One region of the Delftia sp. WY8 genome, then DNA from elsewhere that is predicted to be linked to it. Evidence: predicted binding sites of a transcription regulator. Region 1 holds the regulator's gene; the other holds the start of a gene.

Region 1 (5,896 bases):
GCAGCGCCAGAGTGTCAAAGCCGGGATCCGAGTAGCCGGGCATTCCTGTCTCCATGGTTGTCAAGGCAAGCGGGCATTGTGGGCTATATTTCCCGGCAGACATGGGCTTGCCGCAACCACGGCGACACAGACAATCTTGGAGATACGGCATGAAAGTAAGTGACATCCTGCGCGTCAAGGGCAACACCCTCTACACGGTGTCGCCGGACGAAAGCCTGGCCAGCGCGGTGCAGGTGATGTCCGAGCGCGATATAGGCTCCCTCGTGGTCATGGAGCACGGCGACGTGGTCGGCATGCTGACCTTCCGCGAAGTGATCCAGGGCTTCGTCAAACACGGCGGCGTGGGCGAGACGCTGGTGCGCTCGGCCATGGACGACGCTCCCATGACCTGCACCATGGAAACCGACATGGACGAGGTGCGCCGCATGATGCTGGACCGCCATGCGCGCTACATGCCGGTGATGGACAAGCGCATGCTGATGGGCGTGATCAGCCTGTACGACGTGGCCAAGGCCGTGGTGGACAGCCAGAACTTCGAGAACCGCATGCTCAAGGCCTATATCCGCGACTGGCCCGAAGGCGAGCGCCAGGGCGCGGACTGATCATCCGGTCGCGGCAAGACCGCCCCTGCCCATGCAGCAAGGCCTGCGACCGCAGAACGCGGCGCAGGCCTTGGTTTTTTTACGGCCGGGCGCAAGCCCGTTCAATGCACGCTGCTGCGCCGGGGCTTGAGCAAGGCGCTGGGCGGCACGGCATAGGTCTGCCTGAAGACGCGGCTGAAGTGCGAGAAGCTGGTGAAGCCGCAGGCCATCGCCACATCGGTCACGCGCCGCGCATTGTCGGCCTGCAGCAGCAGGTGGGCCTGGGCCAGGCGCTCGTTCCAGAGCCAGCGGCTGGGAGTCAGTCCCTCGGTGGCGAACAGGCGCGCCAGGCTGCGCAGCGACATGCCCAGGCCCTGGGCCACCTGCAGGGGCTTGAGCTCGGGGTCATCCAGCCGGGCCCGCATGTACTGCTTGGCCTGGGCAAGCCGGTTGCGGGTTCTGAAATCATCGGGCCTGGCTGAGACCAGCAGCATGGTCATCAGGGTGGGGTGAAGATTCTGGTCACCGGCATCCTGTTGAAGGATGGGTGAGGGCGGTGGAGTGCTGCTCGCAGGATCGCTGCGATCCTGGCGTTGCGTTGAGCCGGAAGAGGTCTGCATTTCACGAATCTCCCGCAAGTTGCGGCTGGTGCCTGAGGGATGGTCCGCAGGCGGTTGAAGAACAATGTTCTGCAATTCTAGCTATCAATATTTGTAATTTGATAGTTTTATTGTTTCTTTGCAGGAGATGGCAGCCTGCGCAATGCACCGCTGCAGCGGGAGCGGCGCCTGGGGGCGACCCGGGCATAATCATCGGCCTATGAGCGGCAACACCTTCGGAACCCTATTCACTGTCACCAACTTCGGCGAATCGCATGGCCCGGCCATCGGCTGCGTCATCGACGGTTGCCCGCCTGGCATGGCACTGAGCGAGGCGGACATCCAGCACGACCTGGACCGCCGCCGCCCCGGCACCAGCAAGTTCGTGACGCAGCGCAACGAGCCGGACGCGGTGGAAATCCTCTCGGGTGTCTACGAAGGCCGTACCACGGGCACGCCGATCGCTTTGCTGATCCGCAATACCGACCAGCGCAGCAAGGACTACTCCAACATTGCGCAAAGCTTTCGTCCCGGCCATGCCGACTACGCCTACTTCCAGAAGTACGGCATCCGTGATCCGCGCGGCGGCGGCCGCTCCTCCGCACGGCTGACGGCGCCTACGGTGGCGGCCGGCGCCGTGGCCAAGAAGTGGCTCAAGGAAAAATTCGGCACCGAGTTCCGCGCCTGCATGACCCAGGTGGGCGAGCTGTCGCTGCCCTTCGAGAGCTGGGAGCATGTGCGCAACAATCCCTTCTTTGCGCCGGTGGCCGATGTGTCCCGCTACGAGGAATACATGGATGCGCTGCGCAAGTCGGGCGACTCCTGCGGCGCCGCGCTGCGCGTGCAGGCCAGTGGCATGCCGGTGGGCCTGGGCCAGCCGCTGTATGACCGCCTCGATGCCGACGTCGCCTACGCCATGATGGGCCTGAACGCCGTCAAGGCCGTGGAGATCGGCGCGGGCTTCGACAGCGTGGTCCAGCGCGGCACCACGCACGGCGACTCGCTGAGCCCCGAAGGCTTTCGCAGCAACAACGCCGGTGGTATCGTGGGCGGCATCAGCACGGGCCAGGATCTGGAGGTGCGCATCGCCATCAAGCCCACCAGCTCCATCATCACGCCGCGCGAGTCCATCGACACCCAGGGCCAGAGCACCGAAGTCATCACCAAGGGTCGCCATGACCCCTGCGTGGGCATCCGCGCCGCGCCCATCGCCGAAGCGTTGCTGGCCCTGGTGGTGATGGACCACGCCCTGCGCCACCGCGCCCAGTGCGGCGACGTCGATTCAGGCCTGGCGCCGATTCCTGCCGCGGCGCCCTGAAAGCGCTGCCAGGACGCCAAAAAGAAAGCCGCCCAAGGGCGGCTTTCTTGTGTCCTGCCGGCCTGATCAGCCGGGATTGCGGACTTCATCCATGACGTTCTTGAAGTCGTCCACGTCCTCGAAGCTGCGGTAGACGCTGGCGTAGCGGATGTAGCCGACCTTGTCGAGCAGCTTGAGCTCGCGCATCACCATCTCGCCCAGGCGGCTGGAGAGCACTTCGCGCTCGCCCAGGTTGCGCAGCCGTTCCTCGATGCGCTCGATGGCGGCATCGATCTGCTCCGTGCTCACGGGACGCTTGCGCAGCGCAATCTTGAACGAACCCAGCAGCTTGGCGCGCTCGTACTCGATGCGCCGCCCGTCCTTCTTGACGATGGCGGGGAAGCTGACCTCGGGCCGCTCATAGGTGGTGAAGCGCTTGTCGCAGCCGCCGCATTGGCGGCGGCGGCGGATGAAGCCCCCATCCTCGGCCTCACGGGTCTCCACGACCTGGGTGTCCGGGTGGCTGCAGAACGGGCACTTCATGGCAGGCCTCTATGCGCTCAAATCAGGCGCCGTAGACCGGGAAGCGGGCCGTCAGCTCGGCCACCTGGGCGCGCACGCGGGCCAGGTTGGCTTCGTCGCTGGGGTTCTCCAGCACGTCGGCCAGCAGGTTGGCCGTCAGGCGGGCTTCCTCTTCCTTGAAGCCGCGCGTGGTCATGGCGGGCGTGCCCACGCGGATGCCGCTGGTGACCATCGGCTTTTCGGGGTCGTTGGGGATGGAGTTCTTGTTGATCGTCATGTGGGCGGCACCCAGTGCGGCTTCTGCCGCCTTGCCGGTGATGCCCTTGGCGCGCAGGTCCACCAGCATGACGTGGCTTTCCGTGCGGCCGGAGACGATGCGCAGGCCGCGGGCCGTCAGCGTTTCGGCGACGACCTTGGCATTCTTCACGACCTGCTCCTGGTAGGCCTTGAACTCGGGAGACAGTGCTTCCTTGAAGGCCACGGCCTTGCCGGCGATGACGTGCATCAGCGGGCCGCCTTGCAGGCCGGGGAAGATGGCGCTGTTGATGGCCTTCTCATGCTCGGCCTTCATCAGGATCACGCCGCCGCGCGGGCCGCGCAGGCTCTTGTGCGTGGTGGTGGTGACCACGTCGGCGTGAGGCACGGGGTTGGGGTACACGCCCGCGGCGATCAGGCCGGCGTAGTGGGCCATGTCCACCCAGAAGATGGCGCCGACTTCCTTTGCGATCTTGGCGAAGCGCTCGAAGTCGATGGCCAGGGCGTAGGCCGATGCGCCGGCCACGATGATGCGGGGCTTGTGCTCGCGCGCCAGCGCTTCCATCTTGTCGTAGTCGATGGCTTCTTCGGCGTTCAGGCCGTAGGAGACCACGTTGAACCACTTGCCCGACATGTTCAGCGGCATGCCGTGCGTCAGGTGGCCGCCTTCGGCCAGGCTCATGCCCATGATGGTGTCGCCGGGCTTGGCAAAGGCCATGAGCACGGCCTGGTTGGCCTGGGAGCCGGAGTTGGGCTGAACGTTGGCGGCCTCGGCGCCGAACAGCTTCTTGACGCGGTCGATGGCAAGCTGCTCGACCACATCGACGTTCTCGCAGCCGCCGTAGTAGCGCTTGCCTGGATAGCCTTCTGCGTACTTGTTGGTGAGCTGGGAGCCCTGGGCTTCCATCACGGCGGGCGAGCAGTAGTTCTCGCTGGCGATCAGCTCGATATGTTCTTGTTGACGCAGGTTCTCGGCCTGGATGGCGGCAAAGACTTCGGCGTCGACCTTCTCGACGGTATTGGTGCGTTGAAACATGGCAGTCCTGTGAACTTGAAATTCCCTTGAGGCCAAGGGCTGCCCAGGCGAACGGCGGAACACTCCAGATCCCGCGTGCGCATGGAGGCTGGGCGGTACGCTCCCCGGTGGTTCACAGAAGGTGGTTCTTTTCAGGCCTTCTGCTGGTTTCCACGTCAGCGGCAGCGGTGCGTGAAGCGGCTGCGCCTATCGCCAGTTGCGTACCCCGCTAGTGTAGCTGAGCTGATGGAGCCGAAGACAGGCGAGGGGCGTTGGCAAAGCCGCCTGCCTGGCAGATCAGCGGGTACAGGCAGGAATGAAAAAAGCTGGCCTTAGCCAGCTTCGTGCGCCATGTCGGTGGTTCCGGTTACAGCGCCGGCTCCTGTGTCTGCAGGGCCACCTGTTCGGTGCGCGCGGACATGCTGCTCGAGCTGACCGGCACTGCCGGGGTGCCAGCGGACGCTGCCGAGGCCGCAGGTCCGGCTGCCTCGGCCGTGGATGTGGCCGGCTTGGTGGCTGCGATCTGGACGGCCTGCTTGGGCTGCTCGATCTTGGCGGTCATCAGCGGCACGGCACGCAGGCCGGCGGCCATGCGCAGGCGCTGGTGCTCGGCCAGCACCTTGGCGGCATAGCCGCCGTCGGTGGGCAGGTTGGCCGCGCCCACGTAGTAGCGCAGGCCACCTTCGATGGAGCCGGCGCGCTCAATGCACTCCTTGAGCACGCGCACGCCCACGCGCAGATTGCTGACGGGGTCGAACGCGGCGTTCTGGCCGCCGAAGTTCTCGTACTTGTCGGTATGCACCGTGGTCATCACCTGCATCAGGCCCTGCGCGCCGACTGCGCTTTGCGCGAACGGATTGAAGCTGGACTCGATGGCCATGATGGCCAGGATCAGCGTCGGGTCCAGGCGGTTGACCTTGCCCAGGTCGTAGGCCTCGCTGACCAGTGCCGCGATGGGCTCGGGCGCCACGCGGTACTTCTTGCTGAGCCAGAAGGCCACGGCCGCCTGATCCTTGGGCAGGTTCTTCGGGTTGGTCGCCGTCGCGCGGTCGCTGGCCGCGAGTTCGACGGGCGCACCCAGCTCGGCCATCTGGCGAGCGGTCAGCCAGGAGCGCAGCTGGCTCTCTCCGGCATCGCGCAGGTCGGGACGGGCGAACAAGGTAATGGCCAGGAAGGCCACAGCCAAGCCCAGAAGGGCGAAGCTGTTGTGGATGATGGCAAGAAAACCGTTGGCCACATCGATGGCGAACGTTCGCGCGGCGGCGAAAAATTTTCCTGACGCTGGCATAGCTTTTTCCTTTCTAGGGGCACCAACCCGAAACGGCCTTCGCCGAAGCGAAGGCCGGTGAGGCTGACACCCTGGATTGGGTGCTGCGGATCCGGGAGGCTGGCGCTTGGTGCACCGTTGCGTTGTAGGCCTGCGGGATCTGCTCAGTCGTGAGGCAGCAGAAACAAAAAACGCTCTATTCGAGCGCTGGCGGATTCTAGGAGTTCACCAAATACACGGTCAACACTATGAAGTGCGTTTGTTAGATCGATGAATAATAACAAACCATGGATGCAAACACAGTTTCTGAGTGTTTGAGAGCAGGTTGCGTGCTACCGATGTGGGGCGCTTGCGGCGGTT
Region 2 (5,896 bases), 3.1 Mb from region 1:
GCGCTTGACGATGCGGCGCTCGTCCTCGGTCAGGCCGTTGGGGTCCTTCCACAGGGCGATGTCGCGGTTCATGTTCACTTCCTGCGGCATCCAGTGGTTGGCGCAGGTGGCCAGGTACTTTTCCCAGGCCCACTTGTACTTGAAGGGCACCAGCTGGTTGACGTCGGTCTTGGCGTTGATGATTCGCTTGTCGGCGGCGTTGACGCGCTGGTGTGTGCCGGTGGCGGGGGCAGCTCCTGCGCCGGTCGGCGTGTTCGAGAGGGTGGCGTCGTCGTCAAAGGTCAGCATTGCAATTTTCTCCGGCATGCCCTGAGGCATATGTTCAGTTCATTCGGTGCGAAAGAGGCCTCTCTTTCTGCTCCGGTCAATGTAGGACCATGGGTGGCCTGGCATGTTGAGCAGGCCCAAGGTCCATGGCGAAGATCCTGCGCATGGCGCTGGCTGGCGGGCAGGGCGCGGGGCCTGCGCCGTGGCGAGGCCCCGCGCTGCGCGGCTTACTGGCAGGCTTCGCAGCCGGGATCGTCGATGGCGCAGAACTTGATGTCCGTCGCCGGGGCCTGGGCGCGTGCGGCGGCTGCCGCGGCTTCCAGGGCGCTGGAGGTGCTCACGGCAGCGGGCTGGGCGGCAGCCGTGGGCACTGCGTTGAGCACGCGGCTTTGCACCGTGGACTTCTCGATGTTGGTGGCGCTGGTGGTGCGCAGGTAGTAGGTGGTCTTCAGGCCACGCAGCCAGGCCAGCTTGTAGGTGTCGTCCAGCTTCTTGCCCGAGGCGCCGGCCATGTAGATGTTCAGGCTCTGGGCCTGGTCGATCCACTTCTGGCGGCGTGCAGCGGCCTCGACCAGCCAGGTGGGCTCGACCTCGAAGGCGGTGGCGTACAGGTTCTTGACGTCCTGGGGCACGCGGTCGATGGGGCGCAGCGAGCCGTCGAAATGCTTGAGGTCCATGACCATCACGTCGTCCCACAGGCCCAGGCGCTTCAGGTCGCGCACCAGGTACTGGTTGATGACGGTGAACTCGCCGGACAGGTTGGACTTGACCGACAGGTTGCCGAACGAAGGCTCGATGGAGGCATCGACGCCGACGATGTTGGAGATGGTCGCCGTGGGCGCGATGGCCACGCAGTTGGAGTTGCGCATGCCGTGCTGGCCGATCTTGGCGCGCAGCGCATCCCAGTCCAGGCGCGAGGAACGGTCCACTTCCACGTAGCCGCCGCGGGCCTTCTCCAGCAGGTTCAGCGTGTCCAGCGGCAGGATGCCCTGGTCCCACAGCGAGCCCTTGTAGCTGGAGTACTGGCCGCGTTCCCTGGCCAGTTCGGTGGAGGCCCAGTAGGCGTAGTAGCAGATGGCTTCCATCGACTGGTCGGCGAACTCGACGGCCGCGTCGCTGGCGTAGGCGATGCGCATTTCATAGAGCGCATCCTGGAAGCCCATCAGGCCCAGGCCCACGGGGCGATGGCGCAGGTTGGAGTCCTTGGCCTTCTGCACGGCGTAGTAGTTGATGTCGATCACGTTGTCCAGCATGCGCATGGCCGTGGTGATGGTCTTGCGCAGCTTGCCGTGGTCGATGGCGCCGTTGGTGATGTGGCGCGCCAGGTTGACCGAGCCCAGGTTGCAGACGGCGGTCTCGGTGTCGCTGGTGTTCAGCGTGATCTCGGTGCACAGGTTGGACGAGTGCACCACGCCGGCGTGCTGCTGGGGCGAGCGCACGTTGCAGGGGTCCTTGAAGGTGACCCAGGGGTGGCCGGTCTCGAACAGCATGGACAGCATCTTGCGCCACAGGTCCACGGCCGGGATGCGCTTGAACAGCTTGAGCTCGCCGGTGTCGGCCTTGGTTTCGTAGGCCGTGTAGGCGCGCTCGAAGGCTGCGCCGAAGAGGTCGTGCAGGTCGCCGACATCGGAGGGCGAGAACAGGGTCCACTGGCCCTTTTCCATGACGCGCTTCATGAACAGGTCGGGAATCCAGTTCGCCGTGTTCATGTCGTGCGTGCGGCGGCGGTCGTCGCCCGTGTTCTTGCGCAGCTCGAGGAATTCCTCGATGTCCAGGTGCCAGGTCTCCAGGTACGTGCAGACGGCGCCCTTGCGCTTGCCGCCCTGGTTCACGGCCACGGCCGTGTCGTTGACCACCTTGAGGAAGGGCACCACGCCCTGCGACTCGCCGTTCGTGCCCTTGATGCGCGAACCCAGGGCGCGCACGCGCGTCCAGTCGTTGCCCAGGCCGCCGGCGAACTTGGACAGCAGGGCGTTTTCCTTGATCGACTCATAGATGCCGTCCAGATCGTCGGGCACCGTGGTCAGGTAGCACGAAGACAGCTGCGAGCGCAGCGTGCCGCTGTTGAACAGCGTGGGCGTGCTGCTCATGAAGTCGAAGGAAGACAGCAGTTCGTAGAACTCGATGGCGCGCGCGTTGCGGTCCTCTTCCTGCAGCGCCAGGCCCATGGCCACGCGCATGAAGAAGGACTGGGGCAGCTCGATGCGCGTCTTGCGCACGTGCAGGAAGTAGCGGTCGTACAGGGTCTGCAGGCCCAGGTAGTCGAACTGCTGGTCGCGTTCGGCCTTGAGGGCGGCAGCCAGGCGGGGCAGGTCGTAGTTCAGCAGCTCGGGGTTGAGCAGCTCGTTGTCCACGCCCTTCTGGATGAAGCCGGGGAAGTAGGCGGCGTAGGCCGACTGGATGTCGGCAGGCTGCACGTCATGGCCCATGACCTCGCGCACGATGGTGTGCAGCAGCAGGCGGGCGGTGACGTAGGTGTAGTCGGGGTCCTTTTCGATCAGCGTGCGCGCGGCCAGGATGGAGGCCTTGAAGACTTCTTCGATCGGCACGCCGTCGTACAGGTTGCGCAGCGTCTCGGCAACGATGGGCGCGGCCTGGATGTCGGCATTGAGGTTGCGGCAGGAGGCCTCGATCAGGGCCAGCAGGCGGGCCTGGTCCAGAGGAACGCGCTGGCCGTTGTCGGTCACATGCAGCACGGGGGCGGGCGCGGCCGCAGCGGCGGCAGCGGCCTCGGCGGCCTTCTTCTGCTCGGCACGCTCCTGGTTGCGGCGGTCGCGGTACAGCACGTAGGCGCGCGCCACGTCGTGGTGGCCGCCGCGCATCAGGCCCAGCTCGACCTGGTCCTGCACGTCTTCAATATGGAAGGTGCCGCCGCCCGGACGCGAGCGCAGCAGGGCGCGCACCACGGCCTGGGTGAGCTCGTCCACGGTCTCGCGCACGCTGGCGGAGGCAGCGCCCTGGGCGCCGCGCACGGCCAGGAAGGCCTTGGTCAGCGCGACGGCGATCTTTTGCGGGGTGAAGGGCACCACGTCGCCGCTGCGGCGGATGATCTGGTAGCCGTCCTGCACGGACAGGTGATGGGCGGAGGAAGGATTGGCAGCATCACCGTGCGCAGCGGGAGCCAAAGAATTCAGTGCTTCTTGCATGAGTTTCCTCAACGGGTGTTTGTGGATAGAACGGACGCGGACCTGCACTGGGGGCAGGCTTGCTGGGAGATGGAATCGGGGCCGGATGTGCACACCGTTTTCACAGGGTGTGCACAGCTTGTGAACACTAGATATGGTGTCCGGCGTGCTCTCAGGCACTACCTGTAGTGTATCGCCGTCTCATGTACACGGGGTACTCACGGCCGGAAAACCGCTGTTTGCGCTGCGCCAAAACAGTGCCCAGCATGCAAGCCCATAGCAGCAGATCACCGCTGCGCGGTGGCTGGCGGGCGATGGCCTGTCGCAAGCCGCTACAGCCTTGCCGCTGCGCCGGTCGGACCGCCGAAAGCCCCATGAACAGTGGGGCTGCGACACATGCGTGAATTTGTAAAAAAAGATCAGGCCGGCCCGGCGTGCGCCTGCGCGCCACATGGGTTGCTTTCTGGATTGACAGCGCACTTTTCCTGGGCCTGTGGACAAGCCGGCCTGCGTGCAAGGCCTGGCGCAGTCCGGCAGGAGGGTGTGTGCTTACGTGGAGGGCTGGCCGGCGCGGGGCGGCAGCTGCCAGTTCGCCGTGGCCTGGTGACGGGACAGCAGCCCGCGCAGCCGGGGCCAGTCGAAGCCGGGGCCGGGATCGCGTTTGCGGCCGGGCGCAATGTGCTCATGGCCTGCGAGATGGGCGACGGGGTAGCGTGCGGCGATGGCTTCGCACAGGTTCTCCAGGGCCGCATATTGCGCCGGCTCGAACGGCAGTCCCTCCAGGCCCTCCAGCTCTATGCCGATGGAGTCGTCGTTGCAGCGGTCCTTGCCGCGCCAGCTGGAGGCGCCCGCATGCCAGGCGCGCGCGTCACAGTCCACAAATTGCCAGACCTCGCCCAGGCGCGTGACGAAGAAATGCGCCGACACCTCCAGGCCGCGTATGCCCTGGTAGTAAGGATGGGCGTCCCAGTCGAGCTGGTTGGTGAACAGTTGCTGGACCGCCCCCGTGCCGTACTCGCCGGGGGGCAGGCTGATGGAGTGCACGACGACCAGATCGACCAGGGCCTGGGCCGGGCGCTCGCCGAAGTTGGGCGAGGGCAGGTGGCGTGCCTGTTGCAGCCAGCCGCCTTGCCAGGTCCAGGCCGGGCCCATGGTCGTGGTGGCTGGTGCCTGCGGATCAGGCTTCGCCATGGCTGCCTCCGTCCGCCTCGGCGCTGGCGTCGCCGGGCAGGGCGATGTTCAGCCGGTCGATGCGGTAGCGGATCTGGCGCAGGCTCAGCCCCAGGCGTGCGGCCGTGGCCGTGCGGTTGAAGCCGTTTTCCTGCAGCGCCTGCACCAGGATGCCGCGCTCGCGCTCGTCCAGCCAGGCCTGCAGGTCGCGGGGCAGCTCCATGTCGGCAGGCTCCGGCGGCGGTGCGGCGCCGTCGTGCGCCTGGGTCTGCGTCGATGCGGGTGGAGCCGGCGGAGTGCCGCAGGGCAGCTGCATCTCGGGGTCTATGCGCAGCGGCCCTTCCTCGCCCAGCGTGATGGCGCGGTGCAGCAGGTTCTCCAGTTCACGCACATTGCCGGGCAGGGGCAGGCGGGCGATCTGCTCCAGGGAACGCTCGTCGATCTCGGGCATGGGCAGGCCCGACTCCTGCGACAGCCGTGCCAGCAATGCACGGCACAGCGCGGGCAGGTCCTCGCGGCGCTCGCGCAGCGGCGGAAGAAGTACTTCGATGACGTTGAGGCGGTAGTACAGGTCCTGGCGAAAACGTCCTGCCTGCACGTCGGCGGCCAGGTCGCGGTGGGTGGCGCTGACGATGCGCACGTCGGCTGCTTCCTCCTGCGCCGAGCCCAGGGGGCGCACGCGGCGTTCCTGGATGGCGCGCAGCAGCTTGGCCTGCATGGGCAGCGGCAGGTCGCCGATTTCGTCGAGGAACAGGGTGCCGCCGCGTGCCGCCTGGAAGTAGCCGTCGCGGTCCTGGGTGGCTCCGGTATAGGAGCCCTTGCGGGCGCCGAAGAACTCGGCTTCCAGCAGGTTTTCGGGGATGGCGCCGCAGTTCACGGCCACCATGGGGCCGTGGGCGCGCTGGCTGCAGGCGTGCAGGGCGCGCGCCACCAGCTCCTTGCCCGTGCCCGACTCGCCGTGCACCAGCACCGGCGCCATGCCGCGCGCCACCTTGGCAATGCGCTGCTTGACGGCCTGCATGGCGGGCGACTCCCCAACCATGGCGTCGAGCGCCCCGCCGCCGCTGAGCACGGGGCTTGCGGCCGACGCCGCCGAGGGGCTGCGCGCCGGCATCACGCCGGGGGGCGGCACGCCGCCCACGCCCTGGGCGGCCGAGGCCACGACCAGGCGGAACTGCTTGAGGTCCACGGGCTTGGTCAGATAGTCGAAGGCGCCCGAGCGCAGGGCTTCGACGGCATTTTCGGCCGAGCCGTAGGCGGTCATGACCACGCAGCGTTCTCGCCGCTGCTGGTTGCGCAGGTCCTGCAGCAGCTCCATTCCCATGCCGTCGGGC

The links. The regulator NrdR, encoded in region 1, represses ribonucleotide reductase genes. The targets are predictions, from matches to a motif close to CACNANATNTNGTG.
Region 2: a site for NrdR is predicted at 3,539-3,552, ahead of G4D77_RS11125 (ribonucleoside-diphosphate reductase subunit alpha). Genes of this name have one in related genera too.

What each region holds. Positions count from the first base shown of each region.
Region 1 covers NZ_CP049795.1:5,528,484-5,534,379, forward strand. The annotation lists gene G4D77_RS25375 (O-acetylhomoserine aminocarboxypropyltransferase) at 1-43, opposite strand, end outside; gene G4D77_RS25380 (CBS domain-containing protein) at 150-602, shown strand; gene G4D77_RS25385 (helix-turn-helix domain-containing protein) at 704-1,081, opposite strand; gene aroC (chorismate synthase) at 1,401-2,498, shown strand; gene nrdR (transcriptional regulator NrdR) at 2,565-3,020, opposite strand; gene glyA (serine hydroxymethyltransferase) at 3,043-4,290, opposite strand; ZMP/ZTP riboswitch at 4,325-4,500, opposite strand; gene G4D77_RS25405 (lytic transglycosylase domain-containing protein) at 4,637-5,557, opposite strand.
Region 2 covers NZ_CP049795.1:2,402,775-2,408,670, reverse strand. The annotation lists gene G4D77_RS11130 (ribonucleotide-diphosphate reductase subunit beta) at 1-288, opposite strand, end outside; gene G4D77_RS11125 (ribonucleoside-diphosphate reductase subunit alpha) at 495-3,413, opposite strand; gene ampD (1,6-anhydro-N-acetylmuramyl-L-alanine amidase AmpD) at 3,942-4,583, opposite strand; gene G4D77_RS11115 (sigma-54-dependent transcriptional regulator) at 4,570-5,896, opposite strand, start outside.